Microbaculum marinisediminis: one gene and its partner. The protein of the gene in region 2 interacts with the protein of the main gene of each other region in a pairwise test. Links are inferred from orthologs where the notes say so. Each region holds a gene or a part of one and is shown on either strand. Other genes may lie near its edges. The genes, in order: leuS and ligA.

Evidence for each region.
Region 1: the proteins of ligA (region 2) and leuS interact in binary tests that used the Escherichia coli proteins (3 or more experiments, as listed by UniProt). The link is inferred for Microbaculum marinisediminis from one-to-one orthologs.

The regions. Positions count from the first base shown.
Region 1 is NZ_JALIDZ010000004.1:265,276-276,971, forward strand. The notes cover bases 5,091-8,302. They hold leuS (leucine--tRNA ligase), read right to left. Parts: upstream 7,907-8,302; coding sequence 5,291-7,906; downstream 5,091-5,290. Other genes in these bases: MUB46_RS10175 (LPS assembly lipoprotein LptE), read right to left, coding at 5,091-5,304; MUB46_RS10185 (HNH endonuclease), read left to right, coding at 8,084-8,302. Also shown: tRNA uridine-5-carboxymethylaminomethyl(34) synthesis enzyme MnmG, read left to right, coding at 1-1,083; 16S rRNA (guanine(527)-N(7))-methyltransferase RsmG, read left to right, coding at 1,076-1,747; MUB46_RS10160 (ParA family protein), read left to right, coding at 1,780-2,592; MUB46_RS10165 (ParB/RepB/Spo0J family partition protein), read left to right, coding at 2,669-3,556; holA (DNA polymerase III subunit delta), read right to left, coding at 3,638-4,669; more of MUB46_RS10175, read right to left, coding at 4,666-5,090; more of MUB46_RS10185, read left to right, coding at 8,303-8,986; MUB46_RS10190 (YggS family pyridoxal phosphate-dependent enzyme), read left to right, coding at 9,229-9,900; MUB46_RS10195 (L,D-transpeptidase family protein), read right to left, coding at 10,579-11,109; MUB46_RS10200 (response regulator transcription factor), read left to right, coding at 11,212-11,696.
Region 2 is NZ_JALIDZ010000005.1:108,395-119,791, reverse strand. Bases 4,835-7,747 are described here. They hold ligA (NAD-dependent DNA ligase LigA), read right to left. Parts: upstream 7,395-7,747; coding sequence 5,274-7,394; downstream 4,835-5,273. Other genes in these bases: recN (DNA repair protein RecN), read right to left, coding at 7,397-7,747; MUB46_RS12060 (YbjP/YqhG family protein), read right to left, coding at 4,835-5,160. Also shown: MUB46_RS12090 (aminopeptidase P family protein), read left to right, coding at 1-581; thioredoxin TrxC, read right to left, coding at 655-1,092; MUB46_RS12080 (NAD(P)/FAD-dependent oxidoreductase), read right to left, coding at 1,089-2,366; MUB46_RS12075 (AzlD family protein), read right to left, coding at 2,641-2,958; MUB46_RS12070 (AzlC family ABC transporter permease), read right to left, coding at 2,955-3,641; MUB46_RS12065 (AraC family transcriptional regulator), read right to left, coding at 3,703-4,569; more of MUB46_RS12060, read right to left, coding at 4,681-4,834; more of recN, read right to left, coding at 7,748-9,067; MUB46_RS12045 (outer membrane protein assembly factor BamD), read right to left, coding at 9,075-9,953; MUB46_RS12040 (hypothetical protein), read right to left, coding at 10,177-10,317; lpxC (UDP-3-O-acyl-N-acetylglucosamine deacetylase), read right to left, coding at 10,462-11,397. UniProt on the Escherichia coli protein: DNA ligase that catalyzes the formation of phosphodiester linkages between 5'-phosphoryl and 3'-hydroxyl groups in double-stranded DNA using NAD as a coenzyme and as the energy source for the reaction.

The DNA of each region.
Region 1 (11,696 bases), on a different replicon or contig from region 2:
TCCGGGCGGATTGAAAGTCGGGGTCCGCGTTATTGTCCCTCGATAGAGGACAAGGTCGTCCGCTTCGCCGATCGCGACAGCCACCAGATCTTCCTGGAGCCGGAGGGCCTGGACGACGACACGGTCTACCCGAACGGGATATCGACGTCGCTTCCCGAGGATGTACAGACGGCGATCGTCGCATCCATGCCGGGTCTGGAGCGGGCGGTGATCCTGCGGCCTGGTTATGCGATCGAGTACGATTTTGTCGATCCGCGCGAACTCGAGCCGACGCTGCAGACGAAACGGGTGGCGGGTCTGTTCCTTGCCGGCCAGATAAACGGCACAACCGGATATGAAGAGGCGGCCGCGCAGGGGCTCGTGGCCGGGCTCAATGCGACTCGATTCGCATCCGGAACGGATGGGATCGTGATCGATCGGTCCGATGCCTATATCGGGGTCATGATCGACGACCTGGTCATGCGCGGGGTTAGTGAACCCTATCGCATGTTTACCTCGCGGGCTGAGTATCGGCTGACCCTGCGCGCGGACAATGCGGATCAGCGGTTGACCGCGCGGGGGATTTCGCTGGGCTGTGTCGGTACCGAGCGGGCGCTGGCCTTCGAAAGGAAGATGACGGCCCTGGACGAGGCCAAGGCGCTGGCGGGTTCGCTCAACCTGACTCCGCAGGAGGCGGCGCGCCGGGGACTGGCGCTCAACCATGACGGACAGCGTCGGTCCGCTCTGGATCTGCTGGCCTATACGGATATCGACCTGACCCGGCTGAAAGCGATCTGGCCGGAGCTCGGTGCGCTTCCGAAACAAATTGGCGAGCAACTCGAGATCGAGGCGCGCTACGCGGTCTATCTGGAGAGGCAGAAGGCGGATATCGACCGGTTCCGGCGCGACGAGACCTTGGAGATTCCCGCGGATATGGATTTCGCGGCGCTTGCCGGGTTGACGAACGAGATCCGGGAGAAACTGTCGACGGTCCGTCCGCATTCGGTCGGGCAGGCCGCCCGGATCGAGGGCATGACCCCGGCGGCGCTGCTCCTGCTTGCCGCGCATCTGCGCCGGCGCAGCGAAGGCCGCAAGAGTGCGTAGCGGGGACAAAGTCGATTCGGATGCGGATCGGGCTGCGGGCCTGGCCCTCGTGCGCGATCTCGTCGACGTTTCACGTGAAACAGAGACGAGACTGGATAACTACGTGGACGAGCTCAGAAAGTGGAGCAAAGCCAAAAACCTGGTCGGACCGGACACGCTTTCCCGCCTGTGGACAAGGCATATAGCGGACTGTGCACAGGCTGTGGCTTGTGCGCCTGAGGCCCGGCGCTGGGTCGATCTCGGCTCCGGCGCGGGTCTTCCGGGCATGGTCGTCGCCGTCGTCATGGCCGAGAAGCCAGGCGCTGAGGTGCATCTGGTCGAATCGCTTTCGGGCAAATGCGCCTTCTTGCGCGCGGCCGCCCGGCGCACCGCCGCACCGGCGACCGTGCACTGTGAACGCATAGAAACGTTCGTCGAGGCGTGGGACGAGCCGGTCGACGTGGTGACTGCAAGGGCGCTGGCGCCCTTGGAAAAGCTGTTGAAAATGGCCGCTCCGATGATCGCGCGCGGCGCGATCGCGGTTTTCCACAAGGGTCAAGATGTAGAGCGTGAATTGACCCAGGCCTCAACATGTTGGACATTCAGCTACAGACTCGTACCGAGCCGGACGCAAGCGGGCAGCGCCCTGGTCATCGTTGATGACTGTGTCCGCAAAAGCGCCTAAAGACCTGTAGATCGTTTCCGGAGGCCTGCCGCATGACACCGCGCGTCATCACCATCGCCAACCAGAAGGGCGGGGTCGGCAAGACGACCACGACCATCAATCTGGGGACCGCGCTTGCCGCCATCGGCGAGCGCGTTCTCGTCGTCGATCTCGATCCGCAGGGCAACGCCTCGACGGGCCTCGGCATCGACCGCAACATGCGAGACCGCTCCGTCTACGATGTGCTGTCCGGCGAGAGAAGCCTGGTCGACGCGATCATGGATACCGCGGTGCCGCGGCTGTCGGTGGTGCCATCGACGCTGGATCTGCTGGGCTTCGAGCAGGAAGTGATGGGCGCGCACGACCGCTCCTTCCGGCTGCGCAACGCGATCCGGCAACCGTTCGGGGCGAGGGCGCCCCACGACGACGACGATTTCGGCATCGATTACGTGTTGATCGATTGTCCGCCGTCGCTGAACCTCCTGACCATCAATGCGCTGAGCGCGGCCAACTCGGTGCTCGTGCCGCTGCAATGCGAGTTCTTCGCGCTGGAGGGCCTGAGCCAACTCCTGCAGACGGTCGAGCACGTCAAGACGGCCCTGAACCCGTCCCTGTCGATCCACGGCATCGTGCTGACTATGTTCGACCGCCGCAACAACCTGTCGGGACAGGTGGTCGACGACGTGCGGCGGCACATGGGCAAGAACGTCTACGACACGGTGATCCCGCGGAATGTGCGGGTGTCCGAGGCGCCGTCGTTCGGAAAGCCGGTGCTGCTCTATGATATGCACTGCGCCGGAAGCCAGGCGTATATTCGACTCGCATCCGAAATAATCCAGCGTGAACGCCGCCTACGGGCTGCTTGATCTCGACCCAACCGTGACTCGATTCGGATCCGCAACAATGACCATGGCGAAACCCGCAGCGACGACAGCGACGACGATGGCGAAAAAGGAAGACGGCGGCCAAGGCGCGCCCTCGCGGCTCGGGCGCGGCCTCGCCGCGCTGATCGGCGATGTCGATACCGAGAAATCCGCCCTGGACCGCGCCCGCGGCCAGCGGCGGGTCCCGATCGAGTTCTTGCGCCCCAATCCGCGCAACCCGCGCAAGCGCTTCGGCGACGAGGACCTGGCCGATCTCGCCGCGTCGATCCGCGAAAAGGGCATCGTTCAGCCGATTCTGGTGCGCGCCACGCCGGAAGATGCCGACCGGTTCGAGATCATCGCCGGCGAACGGCGCTGGCGCGCGGCCCAGCGCGCCGGCCTGCACGAGGTGCCGGTCGTCGTGCACAAGGTCGGCGACCGCGAGGCGCTCGAGATCGCGATCATCGAGAACGTCCAGCGCGCCGATCTCAATCCGCTCGAGGAGGCCGAGGGCTACCAGCGCCTCATCGACGAGTTCGCCTACACCCAGGCGGAGCTTGGCGACGTCATAGGAAAGAGTCGAAGTCACGTCGCTAACACGTTGAGATTGTTGAAACTTCCCAATCCTGTCCAGGACATGATCGCCGACGGAAGCCTGAGTGCCGGCCATGCCCGCACGCTCGTCACCCATGACGATCCCGAGAACCTGGCGCGGGAGATCATCGAAAGCGGCCTCAATGTGCGCGAGGCCGAGGCGCTGATGAAGCGGCCGGAGAAGACCGCGCACGAGTCCGCCGGGGCGCCCGACAAGGACGCCGACACCCGGGCGATCGAGAAGCGTCTGTCCGACGCGCTCGGCCTGGCCGTCGACCTGAGGCACAAGTCGTCTGGCGCCGGCGAGCTCCGGATCCGCTACAAGACGCTGGAACAGCTCGACGGCGTCATCGAGCGCCTCGTCGACAAGTAGGATTTGGGATTAGGGGGCCTATCGCCCCCTAAAATCTAGGAATCAGGGGCTAGCGCCCGCCTAAAGTTCAGGATTCGGGGGCTATCGCCCCTGCCGCGGGCCGCGCGCAGCGCCCGCAAGCGTGATCAGCGCCCGGCTGGTCATCGCGTCGGCGAGGTCGGGCTCGAGACGGACGCTTGCTTCCGTCGCCGCGATCAGCTCCAGGGCACGGCCCAGCGCCTCCGGCGACCACAGCCCGAGCTGCCGGCGGAACCCGTTCTGGCGCTTGAAGAACACCGGCGGCCGCAGCTCGCGCATGGCGGCGTCGGCGGTGGCGCCGCGATCGATCTTCAGCCTTGCCTCCGACAATTGCATGAAATGGCGCGACAGCGCGGAGACGATGCTGCCCGGCGCGGTGCCGGCGGCAAGGCAGCGGCGCAGCACGAGATCGGCCTGGCCGGCGTCGCCGAGCGCGGTGGAATCGATCAGAACGTCGAGCTCTAGCGCAGAGGCGTCGCCGACGACGGCGCCGACATCCTCGATCTCGACGCGCTCACCGCCGTGGCAATAGGTGGCGAGCTTGCGCAATTCGCCGCGCGAGGCGAGGCGGTCGCCGCCGAGAAGGCGCAGGAGCGCGGCCCGCGCGTCGGGGCTGACCTGCAGCCCGGCGGCTGTCATTTCTTCGGTAATCAGGGTCTCGACTGCGCGGGCGTCGTCGACATAGCAGGGGATGGCGACGGCCTGGTCGGACTTCTCGATCGCCTTGCGCAGCGGCGAGGACGGCTTCAGGTCGCCGCCTTCGATGACGACGATGGCCTCGCGCGGCGGATCGGACAGGAGCGGCTGCACGGCGGGCAGGATGTTCTTCGATCCGGCCGGCACGCGGATCGCCCGGCGGCCACCGAACATCGGCACCGAATGGGCTTCCTCGGCCAGGCGTTCCGGCGCGCCGGGCAGGCCGTCGCCTTCGATCACGGCGCGGGCCATGGGGTCGGCGTCCGGCCCCAGGAAGCCGTCGATGATCGCCCGGGCCCGCTCGCCGACCAGACCCGTGTCGGGGCCGTAGACGAGGGCGACCGGCTTGTCGGGTCGTTTGAGGAAACGGCCGACGGCGTCGCCCTTCAGCGCGGTCATAGCTGCGGCGCGCCGTAGGTCTGTTCCTGATCGTCGAAGATGGTGTCGCCCGTGGTCGTCAGCGCGTCGTCGTCGGGCTCTTCCGTATCGACCACCTTGTAGCTCTTGCCCGTGGCGAAGAAGGAGGCGAGGCGCAGGTGGATGTCGGCGGCGGCTTCCTTGGCGGCCCGGTTCTCCGCGTCGATCATGGCGCGATCATTGGCAAAACGCTGGTTGAAATAGTCCAACGAGGCGATCCGCGTGACCGTTCCGGTGGTCAGCGTGCCTTCCTCGCCCACCTTCTTGAGCGTATAGCGCACCTGGAGCCGCAGGTTGCGGCCGCCAGGAAGGCCGGAAATAGAGCGCGTCAGCACGTTGGTGTAGCGCGCCTGGACGTTGAGATCGACGATGTAGCTGCCGCCGGATTCAGCGCCGCCGTTCATGTAGAACAACAGATCGTTGCGGACCTGCTGGCCGACGCGGCCCTCGACCGGCGCCACGTCGACATCGGCGAGCGCCGTGGTGGTCATGCCGCCGGTGCCGGTCGCCGCCGGGCCGTACAGGGGCTTCACCTGGCAGCCGCCGACAAGCGTCGCGGCGAGGAGGCCGAGCGCGAGGGCGGCTTTGCGCGGCAATGCGAAATCAGGCGACCACATTCACGATCCTCTGGGGCACGACGATGATCTTGCGCACCGGCTTGTCGCCGATGGCGCGCTGGACGCCGGTCAGCGCCAGCGCGGCGGCCTCGATCGCAGACTGATCCGCATCGCGCGAAATGACAAGCTCATCCCGGCGCTTGCCGTTCACCTGGACCGGCAGCGTCACCGTATCCTCGACCAGAAGCGCCGGATCGACCTGCGGCCAGTCGGCCAGCGCCAGCAGGCTGTCGTGGCCCAGCACGCGCCAGGATTCCTCGGCCAGATGCGGTACCATCGGCGCGGAAATCCGCACGATGACCTCGGCGGCCTCGCGCAGGGCCCAGCCGAGATCGGCCGCGGTCGCGCCGTTGGAGGCCGAGCCGAGCACGGCCGTCACCGCGTTGACGACCTCGTAGACATGGGCGATGGCGCGGTTGAAGCGCAGCTCCTCGATATCCTTGGACACCGCCGCGAGCGCCTTGTGCGTCACCCGGCGCAGCGCCTCGGCCTCGGACCCGAACGCCTGCGGCAGGGCGGTCCCGACCGGCGGGGCGAGTTCCGCGACCTGGCCGACCAGCCGCCACAGCCGCTGGACGAAGCGCCAGGCGCCCTCGACGCCGGATTCGGTCCATTCGCTGTCGCGCTCCGGCGGAGTGTCGGAGAGCATGAACCAGCGCGCCGCGTCGACGCCGTAGGTCTCGACGATTGCCTCCGGCGAGACGACGTTCTTGCGCGACTTCGACATCTTCTCCGGCGCGCCGACCGTGACCGCAGACCCATCGGCGCGGGCGACGACGGAGCCGTCCTCGCGGTGCTCCACCTCTTCGGGGAACATCCACTGCCCCTGCGTGCCGCGATAGGTCTCGTGGGTGATCATGCCCTGCGTGAACAGGCCCCGGAACGGCTCTTCCAGGGTGGTGTGGCCGGTCTTCTTCATGGCGCGCAGGAAGAAGCGCGAATAGAGCAGATGCAGGACGGCGTGCTCGATGCCGCCGATATACTGGTTGACGGGCAGCCAGTCGTCGACGGCTTTGCGGTCGACGACATCGGTGTCGCGCGGCGAGCAGAAGCGGGCGAAGTACCACGAGGAATCGACGAACGTGTCCATCGTGTCGGTTTCGCGCCGCGCCGCCTTGCCGCAGGACGGGCAGTCGACATGCTTCCAGGTCGGATGGTGGTCGAGCGGATTGCCCGGCTTGTCGAAGGTCGCGTCGTCGGGCAGCAGGACCGGCAGGTCGGCCTCCGGCACGGGGACGATTCCGCAGGAATCGCAATGGATTACCGGTATCGGGCAGCCCCAGTAGCGCTGCCGCGAGATGCCCCAGTCGCGCAGGCGGAAATTCACCTTCCGCGCGCCGGTGCCGGCGGCTTCCATGCGGTCGGCGATCTCCTCCTTCGCCTGCGGCACGCTCATGCCGTTCAGGAATTCGGAGTTGATCAGCACCACCGCCTCGCCGTCCTTCTCGACGAAGGCCTCGTCGCCAACCTCGAAGGTCGCCGGATCGGCATCGGCCGGGGCAACGACGGGAATGACCGGCAGGTCGTACTTGCGGGCGAAGTCGAGGTCGCGCTGGTCGTGCGCCGGGCAGCCGAAGACGGCGCCTTCGCCGTAGCCCATCAGCACGAAGTTGGCGACGTAGACCGGTAGCCTCACGTCGGGCCGGAACGGATGAACCGCATAGAGCCCCGTGGCAAAGCCCTTCTTCTCGGCCCGCTCGATGGCCTCCTCGCTGGTGCCGAGCGCGGCGCATTCGCGCCGGAAGGCCTCCAGCTCCGGATTGGTTTCGGCAAGCCGCTTGGCCAGCGGATGATCCGGCGAGACGGCGCAGAAGCTCGCCCCGAAGATGGTGTCGTGGCGGGTGGTGTAGACGACGAGCGGCTCGTCGACGGCCTTGCCGTCGCCGTCGACCATGTCGAAGGAAAAGCGCAGGCCCTCGGACCGGCCGATCCAGTTGCGCTGCATCAGGCGCACCTTGTCGGGCCAGTTGTCGAGCGTGTCGATGGCGTCGAGCAGCTCCTGGGCGTAGTCGGTGATCTTGAAGAACCACTGCGCCAGCTCGCGCTTCTCGACCGGCGCGCCGGAGCGCCAGCCGCGCCCGTCGATAACCTGCTCGTTGGCGAGCACGGTCTGGTCGACCGGATCCCAGTTGACCAGCGAGGTGTGGCGCTCGACCAGGCCCGCCTTCAGGAACTCGACGAACAGCAGCTGCTGCTTGGAATAATATTCCGGATCGCAGGTCGCCAGTTCGCGGTTCCAGTCGATCGACAGGCCGAGCAGCTTGAGCTGCGCCTTCATCGTCTCGATGTTCTCGTAGGTCCATTCCTTGGGATGGACCTTCTTCTCGATCGCGGCGTTCTCGGCGGGCAGGCCGAAGGCGTCCCAGCCCATGGGATGCAGGACGTTGAAGCCCTTGGCGCGCTTGTAGCGCGCGACCACGTCGCCCATCACATAGTTGCGGCCGTGGCCGATATGGATCTTGCCCGACGGATACGGGAACATCTCGAGCACGTAGTACTTCGGCCGCGGGTCGTCGTTGTCGGTCGTGAAGACCTTCTCGTCGTCCCAGACTTTCTGCCAGCGTGCTTCGGATTCGCGGGGATTGTAGCGTTCGTTCGCCATCACGTGAGCCGGATTTCAGGGGTCGACGGGTAGATGGACTGAAACCGGGGGCGGGGTCAACTGGGGACTGGAAACGAAGCGGTATCGGGCATCCGCTTGGCGTCTGCTACGGTTGTTGTAGTTTTGTATCCCACATTTGCCCGTGCTCCTGCCTCGCGTATTCGACAAAGGGATTTCATGGCTTTCGGCGTCTTCATTCACCGGTTCGATTCAATCTACGACGATAGCCCAGCGGAGCGATATCAGTTCCCAAAGCAGTATCTTAGTCGCGTCAATTCCTGTGTCGGCGATTGGATCGTCTACTATGAGCCCCGCAAAGTTCCCGACACGCGTGGATACTTCGCTATCGCGAGGGTGCTCCAAGTAATACCTGACCCCGGCGTCGATGGAATGTTTATAGCCGTAATCGAGCCCGGGAGTTACCTGGAGTTTCCTAATCCAGTACCGTTTTCCGATGTTGAGGGTGTTGTCGAACGTGGACTCCTTAACAACGAGGGGCGTGTTTCGGGGCGCGCGCAATCGGCCGTACGCGACCTCTCGCCAGACGATTTCGCCAGAATCGTCACGATTGGCTTAAACGACGATTCTCCCGTTCTCCCTAGAGGTATCGAAGAAGAACTCAATGTTCCTGGCTTCGAAGAAGCGCAGGCGCCCTTCGAGTATGAAATCGAACGGAACCGTACGACGTTTCTTTCATCGAGGATCGTTCGGGACCGAATATTCAGGCGAATTGTTCTGCGCGCCTATGACGAACGGTGCGCGATCGCAGGGTTGAAATTCATCAATGGTGGCGGGCGGGCCGAAGTTGCCGCAGCTCATATCCGGCCAGTAGAGGCCAACGGGCCGGATACCGTTAGTAATGGCATTGCTCTTTCCGGAACGGCACATTGGATGTTCGATCGCGGTTTAATAAGTCTATCCGATGACCTCGAGATCCTCATTTCTCGGCAGGTCAATGATCAGGAGTCCATTCGGACATTTATTAACAAGAGCGGTCGTGCACTTTCCCCTTCCCGACCTTCCGACCGGCCCCATCCCGCGTTCCTCAAATGGCACCGCGAAAACTGCTTCAAGCACTGACGCGTGACATCTTCATAGATTGATGCCGGATGGCACCACCACCTGTCGTCCTTAGACCGGTAGACCTTTATGTAGCTTTCTGCGCACGCCCCACGGTTGTCATCCCGGCCGACAAGGGCGCCCTGATCCCGGATAGATTCTCTGCAGCTTCCGGGATGACGAAGGAGAGGCTGATTGGGGGTTGCACAAGCAGGCACCGGGAACGCATCGTGTGGCGCGCACAATCGAATCGACCTCAAACCATGACAGCCACCGATCGCCTCACCGAAGTTCTCTCCAATATCCGTGCGGCGGAGGCCGAGGCCGGGCGTCCGGACGGGTCGGTGACGCTCGTCGCCGTCTCCAAGACCTTCGAGGCCGATGCCATCGAACCGGTCATCGCGGCCGGTCAGCGCACCTTCGGCGAGAACCGCGTGCAGGAATCCCAGGCCAAGTGGCCGGCGCTGAAGGCCGCGCATCCGGATATCGAGCTGCACCTGATCGGCCCGCTGCAGACCAACAAGGTGAAGGAGGCCGTCGCGCTGTTCGACGTGATCGAGACCGTCGACCGCGACAAGCTGGCCCGCGCGCTGAAGACGGAAATGGACGCGCAGGGCAGGACCTTGCGGCTCTTCGTCCAGGTCAACACCGGGGCGGAGCCGCAGAAGGCCGGCGTCCTGCCGGAGGACGCGGCCGCGTTCGTCCGGCGCTGCCGCGAGGAGCACGGGCTTGCGATCGAGGGGCTGATGGCGATCCCGCCCTTCGACGAACCGCCGGCGCCGCATTTCGCGCTGCTCGCCAAGCTTGCCGGGGAAATCGGCCTGAAGACGGTTTCGATGGGCATGAGCGCCGACTACGAGATCGCGGTGGCGCACGGGGCGACGCATGTGCGGGTGGGCAGCGCGATCTTCGGAACGCGGCCGAAGCCGGCGTGAGCGCGCCTGGGGGCTGATTACCCGCGTCCGTGCCTGATGCGCGGCATCGTGGGCCCTGGATCAAGTCCAGGGCACCGGTTTGTTCAAGTGGCACGGCCGTGCTCCGCATCGCAGAAACGATTACTGGTGCCGGGCGTCTTTGCAGCGCGCTTTCGCGAAAGGCGACGCATGTGCGGGTGGGTAGCGCGATCTTCGGAACGCGGCCGAAGCCGGCGTGAGCGTCGCGATCTGACATGTAGCGTCCGTGCCTGATGCGCGGCATCATGGGCCCTGGATCAAGTCCAGGGCACGGGTTTGTTCGTGTGGTACGGCCGTGCTCCGCATCGCAGAAACGATTGCTGGCATGGGCGTCTTTGCACCGCGCTTTTGCGGAAGGCGACGCATGTCCGTGCCCGTTGCGCGGTTTCCTGGACCCCGGACCACGTCCGGGGCGCGGGTTTGTTCAAGTGGCACGGTCGTGCTCCACATCGCAGCGGCGTGCCCTGGACTTGATCCAGGGCCCATGGCGGTACCGCCGGAAACGAGCCTGGATATCCGTCCTACCCATCCGTCACGTCCGGGCCTGTTTCAGGCAACGCGTGTCCATGCCCGAGATTGCCGGGTCACGCCCGGCAATGACGTAAGGGCGGGCTCGGTTGGAAGGCGAGCGCTGGGGCGTTGCCACTGCGGCAACCGCCGCTAGCCGATCGCGATCACCGTTTCCGGCCCGAGTCGCGGCAGCAGGCGAATCATGTCGGCGCGCCGGAGCGCGACGCAGCCCTCGGTGGGCCGGAAGCCCGGTTTCGCCAGATGCATGAAAATCGCGCTGCCGAAGCCTTTTCGCGGCGGGGCGTCGTTGTGGCCGATCACAATGACGAGATCATAGAGGTGATCGTCGCGCCACATGCGTTCGTGCCGGGCGGCGAACGGCAGGAGCACGGGCCTGTTGTAGAACCCGCTCTGCGGGTCGTCGCACCAGCCGAGATCCGGGGTAATCGTCTCGATATCGAGCCCGGTTGGCGGAACCGGACCCCGATCGGGGCGGAAATAAAGCTTTCTCAAGGGAAATTCGCCGCGCGGACTGGCGCCGTCGCCCTCGCGCTTGGTGGTCGTGATGCCGCCGCGGCCGAGCGCGCAGGGGATCGCGAGGCCATCGGTGGAGAGCAGGCCGGCGTGCCGATCGGGGCCGGTCTTGTGGACCCGCAGCCGTCTCAGGTATCGCCTTGCCACCACTATCCCTCTCCCGCCCCGGAGTTGAGCCGCCTTGCGGTCCGTAACCAACGTGTTCTACACCGGTGACGGGGCCGGTGCGACATTTCGGAGAACGCATTGATGAGCACGGCGAAGCATATCCTGATCGTCGACGACGACGCGGATCTGCGCGAGGCGCTGGTCGAGCAGCTGGCGCTGCACGACGAATTCTCGACCGCCACGGCGCAGTGCGCCAAGGACGGCATGGCCATGGCCAAGGCCGACCGGGTCGACCTGATGATCCTCGATGTCGGCCTGCCCGACATGGACGGGCGCGAGGCCTGCAAGATCCTGCGCAAGCACGGCTTCAAGGCGCCGATCATCATGCTGACCGGCCAGGCGTCGGATTCCGACACGATCCTGGGGCTCGAATCCGGCGCCAACGACTATGTCGCCAAGCCGTTCCGCTTCGCGGTGCTGCTGGCGCGCATCCGCGCGCAGCTGCGCCAGCACGAGCAGAGCGAGGACGCCGTGTTCTCGATCGGGCCCTATACCTTCAAGCCGGCCCTGAAGATTATGGTCGACGAGACGGGCTCCAAGGTCCGCCTGACCGAGAAGGAGACCTC
Region 2 (11,397 bases):
ATGTCGACGGCACCACCGACATCACCCGCACGGTGGCGATCGGGGAGCCGACAGCCGACATGCGCCGCCATTTCACGCTGGTGCTCAAGGGCCACATCGCCATCGCCACGGCGCGGTTTCCTGAGGGCACGAGCGGCGCGCAGGTCGATACGCTCGCCCGCTACGCGCTGTGGCAGGCCGGCCTCGACTTCGACCACGGCACGGGCCACGGCGTCGGCAGCTTCCTGTCGGTGCACGAAGGCCCGCAGCGCATCGCCAAGACCGGCACCGTGCCGTTCCGGCCCGGCATGATCGTGTCCAACGAGCCCGGCTACTACCGCACCGGCCACTACGGCATCCGCATCGAGAACCTGGAACTGGTGAAGCCGCCCGAGCCGGTTCCCGGCGGCGAGAAGGCGCTCCTGTCCTTCGAGACGCTGACGCTCGCCCCGATCGACCGGCGGCTGGTCGACGTGGCGTTGCTGAGCGAGGCGGAAAAGGCGTGGCTGAACGCCTACCACGCCCGCGTCCGGGCCGAGATCGGGCCGCAGCTCGACGGCGACGACACGGCATGGCTGGAGGCCGCGACGGCACCGCTCTGAGCCCCTCCGTCAGGGCCCGTTGCCCCGGTGATCATGCCCGGAATACGGCCGGGTCGCGGGCGCTGAGCGCCGTTCAGCCCAGGTTCTGCCGGGTCCAGTCGACGATGGACCTGGCCGGCATGGCGCCGGCGGTGCGGGCGACCGGCCGGCCGCCGTGGAACAGGATCAGCGCGGGAATGCCGCTGACGCCGAGCTGGCGGGCGATCTCGCCTTCCTCGTCGGCGTTGAGCTTCAACAGCCGCACGTCGGGCTCCAGCTCGGCCGCCGCCGCCTCGAAGTTCGGCGCCATCGACCGGCACGGGCCGCACCACGGCGCCCACACGTCGACCAGCACCGCGATATCGTTCGACGCGATGTGGCGCTGGAAGGCGGCGCCGTCGACGTTGAGCGGCTTCGCGGCGAACAGCGGCGCCTTGCACGAACCGCAGCGCGCCGCCTTTGCCGGCTTGTCCTCGGGCAGGCGATTGGTCGCCCCGCAGCCGGGGCAGACCACATGAAGGCTGGCGCTCACTTGACCTCCTTGAGCTTGGTGATGTTCAGGCGCTCGAGCATGAACTTCTCGTAGAACGGCTCGGCGGTGCCGCGCCGGATCTTGTGCAGGAAGAACTTCTCGAACGCGATCTTGGCGAAGTGGACCCACTTGCCCTTCGACGCCCAGTTGACGTTGCGCGGCGGGATCTGCGGCTGGGCGACGAAGGCGACGCCGGAATCGCCGAAGTCGGCCAGGCACACCGCGTTCCACGTCGCCTGCGTCTCCGGCGCCTGGCCCTTCAGCAGCGCGCCGATGTTGTGCGCCGTCGCCGTCACCATGGATTCGATCATGAAGCCGGTCTTCGGCACGCCGCAGGGCACCGGCGTCGGCCCCGTCGGCGGGATCGCCACGCAGACGCCGACGCTGAAGATGTTGGGATAGGCCGGATTGCGCTGGTGCTCGTCGACAAGGATGAAGCCGCGCGGATTGGTGAGGCCCTCGATGTCCTTCACCGCCGGCACGCCGCGGAAGGCCGGCAGCATCATCGCGTAGCCGAACGGCAGCTCGTGCGTGGTCTTCGGCGAGCCGTCCTCGTTGACCTCCTCGACGATCATCTTGCCGTCCTCGACCGTCTTCACCTTGGCGTTGGTGATCCACTTGATGTGGTGCTCGCGCATCTCGCTTTCGAGCAGGCCCTTTGTATCGCCGACGCCGTCAAGGCCGAGATGGCCGATATAGGGCTCGGAGGTGACGAAGGTCATCGGCACCTTGTCGCGGATCTTGCGGCGGCGCAGCTCGGTGTCGAGGATGAAGGCGAACTCGTAGGCCGGGCCGAAGCAGGACGCGCCCTGCACCGCGCCGACGACAATCGGTGCCGGGGTCTCCACGAAGGCCTGGAACGCGTCATAGGCCCTGGAGGCGTGATCGACGTGGCAGATCGACTGGGTGTTGCCCTCCGGTCCCAGCCCCTCGATCTCGTCGAAAGCCAGGTCCGGGCCGGTGGCGATGACGAGATAGTCGTAGGCGACCGAGTTGCCGTCCTCGAGCTCGATCCGGTTTTCCTTCGGATGCACCCGTTTCGCGCCCGCCCCGACATACTCGATCTTCTTGCGCTGCATGATGTCGGGCAGGTTGATCTCGATGTCCGACTGCTTGCGCCACCCCACCGCCACCCAGGGGTTGGAGGGTACGAAGTGATAGGTCGGCCCCTGCCCGATCAGGATGACCTTGTCTTCCTGCCGCATCTGGGGAACCAGCTCGTAGGCCATCAGCACGCCGCTGAGGCCGGCACCGAGAACGACTACGTTTGCCATCTGCCTGTTTCCTGCCTTTGGCGGCCGCCCTCCCAGCGTCACCGGACGCCCCGGCCGACTGCCCCACGATTATGCTCTCGAATAAACATATTCCAAATATTGAATATATACAATTGCGACAAAAGTGCTTGGTCGCCTCATCACCACTATCGCGCGCCAGGCCGGGCGTGCATTGCGAAATGGCAATGTCTCGAAAGCCCTTCGGCTCCGGAAGCAAGACACGGTGTCGGGAGGGTGCGAACGGACGCTCGCCCAAGGGCATCCAGCGGCAGAGTCAGTACAGCACGGCCCGGAGGATCACCACGGAGACGACGCCGATGACGATCGCCGCGAGCTGCGGCAGCCGCAGCGCAGCGACCACCGTGATCGCCGCGGCGGCCGTCTCCGCCGGCCCGGTGGCCAGCACGGCGGGCGTGATCACCGCGGCCAGCACCGCGCCGGGCACCGCTTCGAGCGCCGCCCGTGCCCGGCCGGACACGACCAGCCGGCGGATCACCAGCCAGCCGCCGATCCGGCTCGCGTAGGTGACGAGCGCCATGCCCGCGATCGCGGCAAGCGCCAGCGGATCGATCTGAAGCGCGTCCAGCGTCATTCGACCGTCTCCGTCACCGCTTCGTCGGCGGGCCCGATGACCGCGCCGGCGAGCGCCCCGGCAATACCGCCAGCGGCGATGAACCAGGGGCCTTCGAAGCTCAGGTACACGAGCGCGGCGACAATCGCGCTGGCGGCGATGGCGACGCCGGTGCGCGGCCCCTGCCAGAGGCCGACCAGCAGGGTCAGGAAGATTGCCGGAAACGCGAAATCGGCGCCGTATCGCGACGGATCGCCGATAAGGCCGCCGAGCGCCGCGCCGAGCCCGGTCCAGCCGATCCAGTTGACGTAGAGGATCAGGCCCATGGTCAGGAAATAGGTCGCGGACAGTTTCGTGCGGGCGGCCCGGCGCTCTGCCAGCGCCCAGGTCTCGTCGACCATTGTGAACAGCGCGATCAGGCTCGTGCCGGTGCCGAAGTGCCCGATCTTGCCGGCGAGCGAGGCCCCCATCAGCAGATGCCGCAGATTGATCATCAGCGCGGTAACGGTGAGCAGCAGCCACGGCACCGGCTCGCGCCAGATGTCGACGGCGACGAACTGGGCGCTGCCGGCGAACACCGTCGCGCTCATCAGCACCATCTCAGGCACGCTGATGCCCTTCTGCGCCGCCAGCGCGCCGAGCAGGAGCGCGAAGGGAACGACGGCAACGGCGGCCGGCAGGACGTCGATCGCGCCGTCGCGCATTTCCGCCAAGGTCTCAGGCCCGGTCTCAGGCCCGGTCTCAGGACGGGTCTCTGGCCCGGTCTCAGGCCGCATCCTGGCCCGCGATATCCAGGGCGGCGGCGCGGAACCGGGCCGGCGTGACGCCGACGCGCGCCTTGAAGGCCCGGGTCAGATGGCTCTGGTCCGCGAAACCGCAGTCGAGCGCGACCGCGCCAGGCGTCCGGCCGCCGGCGAGCAGACCACGCGCCGCCTTGATGCGCCGGTCGGCGAGCCAGGCATAGGGCGTCAGGCCGGTTTCCTTGCGGAACGCGCGGATCAGGTGGAAGCGGCTGACACCGGCGACGCCGGCCAGCGTCGGCAGGTCGATCGACTCGGCATAATGGGCGTCGAGATAGTCCTGCGCCCGGCGCACGGGCCCGCGCTCCGTGCCCACCGGGGCGGGATCGCCCAGGCGGGCGTGGCGCGACAGGATCATCGCCATTACCGAGACGAAGCGCTCGTCGCTGTAGAGCAGATCGCTGCCGCCCAGCCCCTTGTGGGCGGCCACGAAGCGCGCCGTCCCGTCGGGGTCGTTGACGACCGGCTCAGGGAAGAACGGCGTCGCGCAGGTCTCGCGGCCAGTCAGCTCGCAGGCGATCTCGCGGAGAAGGTCGACGCTCGGATAGGACATCCGGTAGGCATAGCCGTCTCCGTATGGCTCTCCGTCGTGCACATCGCCGGGATGAACGAAGCACAGGTCGCCGGGGCGGCCGTAGCGGCGCTCGCCGCGCAGCACGAAGGTCTCGCAGCCCGCGACGATCGCGCCGACGACATAGGTGTCGTGCGTGTGCGGGGCGTAGCGGTGGGAAAAGAACCGGGCGGCCAGGCATTCCAGGCCGCCGTAGCGGGGCGCACGCCAGTAGCGTGCGCTGTCGCCCGCGTCGAGACCGCGCTCGGACAGCGCCGTCATCTGGTCTTTCACGTCCATGGCCCGGAGACTAGCAGCCCCGCGCCTGTGCGTCTTGAACGAGATTGCGCCCCCTCCTGGGGCTGGTGGGGGGCGTGGAACGGGCGCCGGACCTCAGTTCCCCGCCAGCAGCACCGACAGGGTCCAGGGCATGTCGTCGCTGACCGCGACGATATCGTCGATCCGCCAGGCGCCATCCTCCATAACGAGCAGGTAGCGGAACTTGCGCGGTTGGCCGAAATTCAGCAGGCCCACCGCGACCTCGGCCTTATCACCGGATATCTCGGGCGTGCCGATCTCGATGCCGGTGATATCGAAATCCTGCGCGTCGACGAAGACGTCGAAATCGAGGTTGCCGATGCCGTCGCGGTCGATGCGGTCGTCCTCCTCGGCAAGCAGCGCCTGCAGCCGCGCGGAGAACCGGTCGCGCAAGGCCGGGTCGGTGGGCGAAACGCCAAGACCGTTATCTTCATAGCTGGTGTAGATCTCGCCGACGACGGCGTCCGGCTCCTGTTGCGCGAACGCGGACGGCGCGGCCGCAAGGATCGCGATGCACAGGAAGACTTGAGCGACTATTGGAACGAACCTGCGCATGACACCCCCAGGACGCGACAGAACCGAGACAGTCATCACTGTGGCACGGGTCCGGATGCGCGAACAGCCGATCCTGCCGATCCAGTGAATGAAGCCTTGAGGGAAAACCGAAACTATCCGCTTTCAACCAGATCGAACCAGGCGTTCTCGTCTATGACCTCAACGCCCAGCTCGGCGGCCTTCTTGAGTTTGGACCCGGCACCCGGCCCGGCGACGACGAGATCGGTCTTCGCCGAGACCGAGCTTGCCACCTTGGCCCCGTAGCGCTCGGCCATCGCCTTGGCCTCGTCGCGGGTGAGCCGCTCCAGCGAGCCGGTGAACACCACGGTCTTGCCGGCCACGGGAGACTCGGTCGCCTGCGGCGCCTGCGCCTCCCTGGGCGTCACCTCGGCCAGCAGCGCGTCGATCTGCTCTTCGTTGCGCGGCTCGGCGAAGAATTCGACCAGCGCCTCGGCCACCGTGTCGCCGATCCCTTCGATCGACAGGAGATACTGGTAGGCCTCGCTGTCCGCCCCCTCGCCCGCCGCCTTCATCGCCGTGCGGAACGCCTCGAAGGTTCCGTAGTGGCGGGCGAGCAGCTTGGCCGTGGTCTCGCCGACATGGCGGATGCCGAGCGCATAGATGAACCGGTGCAGGTCAATGTCGCGGCGCGCGTCGATCGCCGCGAACAGGTTGCGCACCGACGTCGAGCCCCAGCCCTCGCGATCCTTCAAGCGCTTCAGCGACTGCGCGTCGCGCGCCTGCAGCGTGAAGATGTCGGCGGGCTTCGTAATCAGCCCGTCCTCGAAGAACGCGGAGACCTGCTTGGCCCCCAGCCCCTCGATGTCGAATGCGTTGCGCGAGACGAAATGGATCAGCTTCTCGACCGCCTGGGCTGGACAGACCAGCGAGCCGGTGCAACGCCGGATCACGTCCTCCTTGCCGGTGCGCGGGTTGACCTCGCGCACCGCGTGGCTGCCGCAGACCGGGCAGGTGTGCGGGAACGCGTAGGGCTCGGCATCCTTGGGCCGCTTCTCGAAGACGACGCCGAGGATCTGCGGAATCACGTCGCCGGCCCGCTGCAGGATCACCGTGTCGCCGATGCGCACGTCCTTGCGGGCGATCTCGTCCTCGTTGTGCAGGGTGGCGTTGCGCACCACCACGCCGCCGACCGTGACCGGCGTCAGCTTGGCGACGGGGGTCAGCGCGCCGGTGCGGCCGACCTGGATCTCGATATCCTCGAGCACCGTCATCGCCTTCTCGGCGGGAAACTTGTGCGCGATCGCCCAGCGCGGGCTGCGCGAGACGAAGCCGAGCCGGCGCTGCCAGTCGAGCCGGTCGACCTTGTAGACCACGCCGTCGATATCGTAGCCGAGCCGCGCCCGGGTCTCCTCGATTTCGTGATAGAACGCCATGATCTCGGCGACCGAGTTCACCTGGCGCATCAGCGGGTTGGTCGGCAGGCCCCAGTCGCGGAACGATTGGTAGACGCCCCACTGGCTGTCGGACGGCAGCGCGCCGACCTCGCCCCAGGCATAGGCGAAGAACTTCAGCGGCCGCGAGGCGGTGACGCGCGGGTCGAGCTGGCGCAGCGACCCGGCCGCCGCGTTGCGCGGATTGGCGAACACCGGCTTGCCGTCCGCCTCCTGGCGCGCGTTCAGCGCCTCGAAGTCGGCATGACTCATATAGACCTCGCCGCGCACCTCGAAGACGTCGCCGAAGCCGTCGCCTTTCAGCCGCCTGGGGATGTCGGGAATGGTGGCGACGTTGGCGGTGACGTCCTCGCCCTCCTCGCCGTCGCCGCGCGTAGCGGCCTGCACGAAGACGCCGTTCTCGTAGCGCAGCGACGCCGACAGGCCGTCGATCTTCGGCTCCGCGGTGAAGGCGATCGCCGTGTCGCCATCGAGCTTGAGGAACCGGCGGATGCGATCGACGAACCCGGCCACATCCTCCTCGTCGAAGGCGTTGTCGAGCGACAGCATCGGCACCGTGTGCCGGACCTTGGCGAATTTCTCCGACGGCGCGGCGCCGACCCGCAGCGAGGGACTGTCGGGGCGGACGAGCGAGGGGAACGCGGCCTCGATGGCGGCATTGCGCTGGCGCAGCGCGTCATAGGCGGCATCCGAGATCGACGGCTGGTCTTCCTGATAGTAGCGCCGGTCGTGCTCGCCGATTTCCTTGGCCAGGCGCTCGAGTTCCGCGGCCGCGTCCTCGGCCGTCAGGTCCGAAACCGGCGTCTTCTCCAGCCCTGCCATCCTCACTCCGTTCCCGCCAGAAGACGGCCCGCGGCCGCCCGTGCCTCCTCGGTGACCGTCGCACCGGCCAGCATCCGCGCGATCTCCTCGCGCCGGTGCGACGGATCGAGCGGGTCGACCCGGGTGACGACGTCGGCGCCCCGTTTCGGCGATTCCTTGCGGATCAGCAAATGCCGGTGCGCGCGGGCGGCGACCTGCGGCGCGTGGGTGACGGTCAGCACCTGCACCCGGTCGGCGAGCCGCTGCAGCCGCACCCCGATCGCATCCGACACGGCCCCGCCGACGGCGGTATCGATTTCGTCGAACACCAGCGTCGGCGCGCTGCCCTTGTCGGCGAGCGCGACCTTCAGCGCGAGCAGGAAGCGGGACAGTTCGCCGCCGGAGGCCACCTTCAGAAGCGGCCCCGGATGGGTGCCCGGATTGGTCTGCACCCAGAATTCGACGCGGTCGCGCCCGTCCGGGCCGCCGCCGTCGCCGTCGGTCTCGATGCGGGTTTCGAAGGCGGCCCGCTCCAGCTTCAGCGGCGCCAGCTCGGCCACCACCGCCCTGTCGAGCGCCTTCGCCGCCTTGCGCCGCTTCTCCGTCAGCTTCGCCGCCGCCATGTCGTAGGCGTCCGCGGCCGCTCTCGCCGCCACTTCGAGTGCGCCGAGGCGCTCCTCGCCGGTTTCCATGTCGGACAGCGCGGCGCGCATCCCCTCGCGCAGGCCGGGCAGGTCGTCGACGCCGCACTGGTGCTTGCGGGCCGCCGCCCGGAGCGCGAACAGCCGCTCCTCGGTGGTCTCCAGCTCGCGCGGATCGAAGGCGATCTCGTGCTGCGCCCGCTCGACCGACGACCGCGCCTCCTCGATCGACTCGATCGCCGCCGTCAGCGCCGCGACCACCGGATCGAGCAGGTCCGGCAGGTCGCCGGCGCGCCGTTCGAGCCGCCGCAGCGCCGCCGACATCAGCGGCACCGGCGACGCGTGGCCGGCGACCGCGTCGCTTGCCTCGGTCAGTTCGTCGGCGAGCTTCTCGGCCTGCATCATCACCTGCCGGCGCTCGGCCAGATGCGCCTCCTCGCCAGCCTCCGGCGCCAGCATGTCGAGTTCTTCCAGCGCGTGGGCGAGATAGTCGCGCTCCGACGTGGCCTTCTCCAGCGCGTCTCGGGCCTGCTTGAGCGCCGCCTCCGCCGCCCGCCAGGCGCCGTGCGCCTTCGCCGTGGCCGCCACGTCGGCGTCCAGGTCGCCGAAGCTGTCGAGCAGTTGCCGGTGGACCGACGGGTCGATCAGGGCTCGGTCGTCGTGCTGGCCGTGGATCTCGACGAGGCTCGCGCCGACCGATTTCAAAAGCTGAACGCCCGCCGGCTGGTCGTTGATGAAGGCGCGGGTGCGCCCGTCGGCGGCCTGCTGGCGGCGCAATATGATGTCGCCGTCCGCCTCGAAGCCGTACTCGGCGAGGAGCGCGCGGGCGGGATGGCGGGGGCCCGCGTCGAATACCGCCGTCACCTGCCCCCGTTCGGCGCCGCGACGCACCAGCGCGGCGTCGCCGCGCCCGCCGAGCGCCAGGGACAGGGAATCCAGAAGGATCGATTTTCCGGCACCGGTCTCGCCGGTGAGCGCGCTCAACCCCGAATCGAACGTGATGTCGAGCTTGTCGATGATGACGATGTCGCGGATCGAGAGGGCGACGAGCATCGCCCGCTCACAGCGTACCGGAGGCCTTGCGGAACACCTCGCTCAGCCACGACCCCTCGTTCTCCTGCGGCTCGTAGCCCCCCTTCGACAGGAGGGCGTAGGAATCCTTGTACCAGGGGCTGTCCGGGTAGTTGTGGCCGAGGATGGCCGCCGCCGTCTGCGCCTCGGAGATCAGCCCGAGCGCGTAGTAGGATTCGGTCAGCCGGTGCAGCGCCTCTTCGACGTGCCGCGTGGTCTGGTAGTCGGATACGACCGTCTTGAAACGGTTGATCGAGGCCAGGTACTGGCGCTTGGACAGATAGTAGCGGCCGACGTCCATCTCCTTGCCGGCCAGTTGGTCGCGCGCGACCTCGAGCTTGCCGCGCGCCTCCACCGCGTATTCGGATTCGGGATACTTCTCGATCAGCTCGCGATAGGCTACGGCGGCCTTCTCCGAGCGCGCCTGGTCGCGGCCGACGTCGACGATCTGGTTGTAGTAGGATTCGGCGACCAGATACTGGGCGTACGCCGCGTCATCGCTGCCCGGATAGAGGGTGACGTACCGCTTCGCCGAGGTGATGGCGTCGGTATAGCGCTGCGCTTCGTAGTTCGTGTAGGCCGACATGATCAGCGACTTGCGGGCCCACTCCGAATAGGGATGGATCCGCTCGACCTCCGAGAACTTTTCCGCGGCCGCCTTGAAGGACCCGGAATTGGAGAGCACCAGCCCCTCGTTGTAGAGGGCCTCCGCCGGCTCCTCCTCGATGACGGCGAACTCGTCATCGTCCTTGCCGAACAGGCTCTGGCAGGCCGTCAGCGACAGTCCGAGGCAAAGCAGCGCAGCGAACCGCAGCGCCCTCGAACCCGTCGTCGTAGTCCCGGTGGCGCGCGTCGCGCGGAATGTCATGTCAGGCAAACGCTTACTCGTCATAGGCTCGATCATCGCAATGCGCATCGGACACCCGACGCACTCGGCGGCGGACTTTATCCCAACGCCGTTTCCCAGGCCAGTTTGGCTGACCTCCGAATTGAGCGAATTTGTGGCGGTGCCGCCGGCGCGGCGCTATCGCCGCATGGCCGTGTCCGATTCCGTCGCGGCAGGCCGTATACGTGTACAGCCCGAACGGGCCTCAGCGCGCCGGCTGGGCCGGGCCGTGATTCGCGGTGCAGGCGGCGGCGCACGGGCGCGTGTCCTGCGCCCGTGCCTCGAGCACGGCGGTCAGGCTGGCGACGAACGCAGCCACAAGCACGATACGGAACACAAACAGCATGTCTCACCTCAGGCGGCGGACTATGCGGGCGGGACACCGGCCCCGCAAGCGCGGGAATGCGATGTTCGCGCAACGTCGTTACCCGCCGATTAGGAAAAATCGGCGAGTTCCGATGGTGCTGTAAACCGGCAGGAAATCGGGCCGTCAGGAGACGTCCGGGCCGAACGCGGCGGCGGGGACCATGGCGCCCACCTGTGCCTGGCCGGCATCGCGGCGCACGGTGGCGGTAGACCATTCCCAGGCGCTGTCGTCGGACAGCAGGGCCTCGACCATGGCGGCGTTCAGCTTGTGGCCGCCGCGATAGCTGCGGTAGTGGCCGAGGATCGGCGCGCCGGCCAGCGTCAGGTCGCCGATGGCGTCCAGCACCTTGTGGCGCACGAACTCGTCGGCGAAGCGCAGGCCTTCCGGATTGACCACCTGATCGTCGCCGATCACCACGGTGTTCTCCAGCGAGGCGCCCAGCGCATAGCCGTTGGCCCAGAGCTGCTCGACGCTCGACATGAAGCCGAAGGTGCGGGCGCGGGCCAGATCGCGGGCGAAGTCGCCCGAATCGGCGTCGTAGACATAGGCCTGACGGCCGATCACGGTGTCGGCGAAGTCGATCTCGACCTCGACGCGGCGGCGGTCGCTCGGCAGGAACTCGGCGATGGCATCGCCCATCCGCACCGTCACCGGCTTGAGAACCTTGATGTAGCGGCGCTGCGCCGACTGCTTGCGCAGGCCGGCCTGCTGGATCGCTTCGCAGAAGGCTTCCGCGCTGCCGTCCATGATCGGCACTTCGTCGCCGTCGATCTCGACGATCACGTTGTCGATGCCCAGGCCGCTCAGCGAAGCCAGCAGATGCTCGACGGTGCCGATGGAACCGGCCGACTCGCTGCCGAGCACCGTGCTCAGCGACGTGGCGACGACGTTACGGTGCGACGCCGGCACCTCGATATCGGCGGTGCCTTCGCTGGAATTCTTGAGGAAGATGATTCCGGTATCGGGGCCTGCGGGGTGAAAGGTTACCGTGGAGGCGGCTCCGCTGTGCACACCGACTCCACTAAGCGATACGCGTTCTTTTATTGTTGTCTGCGACTG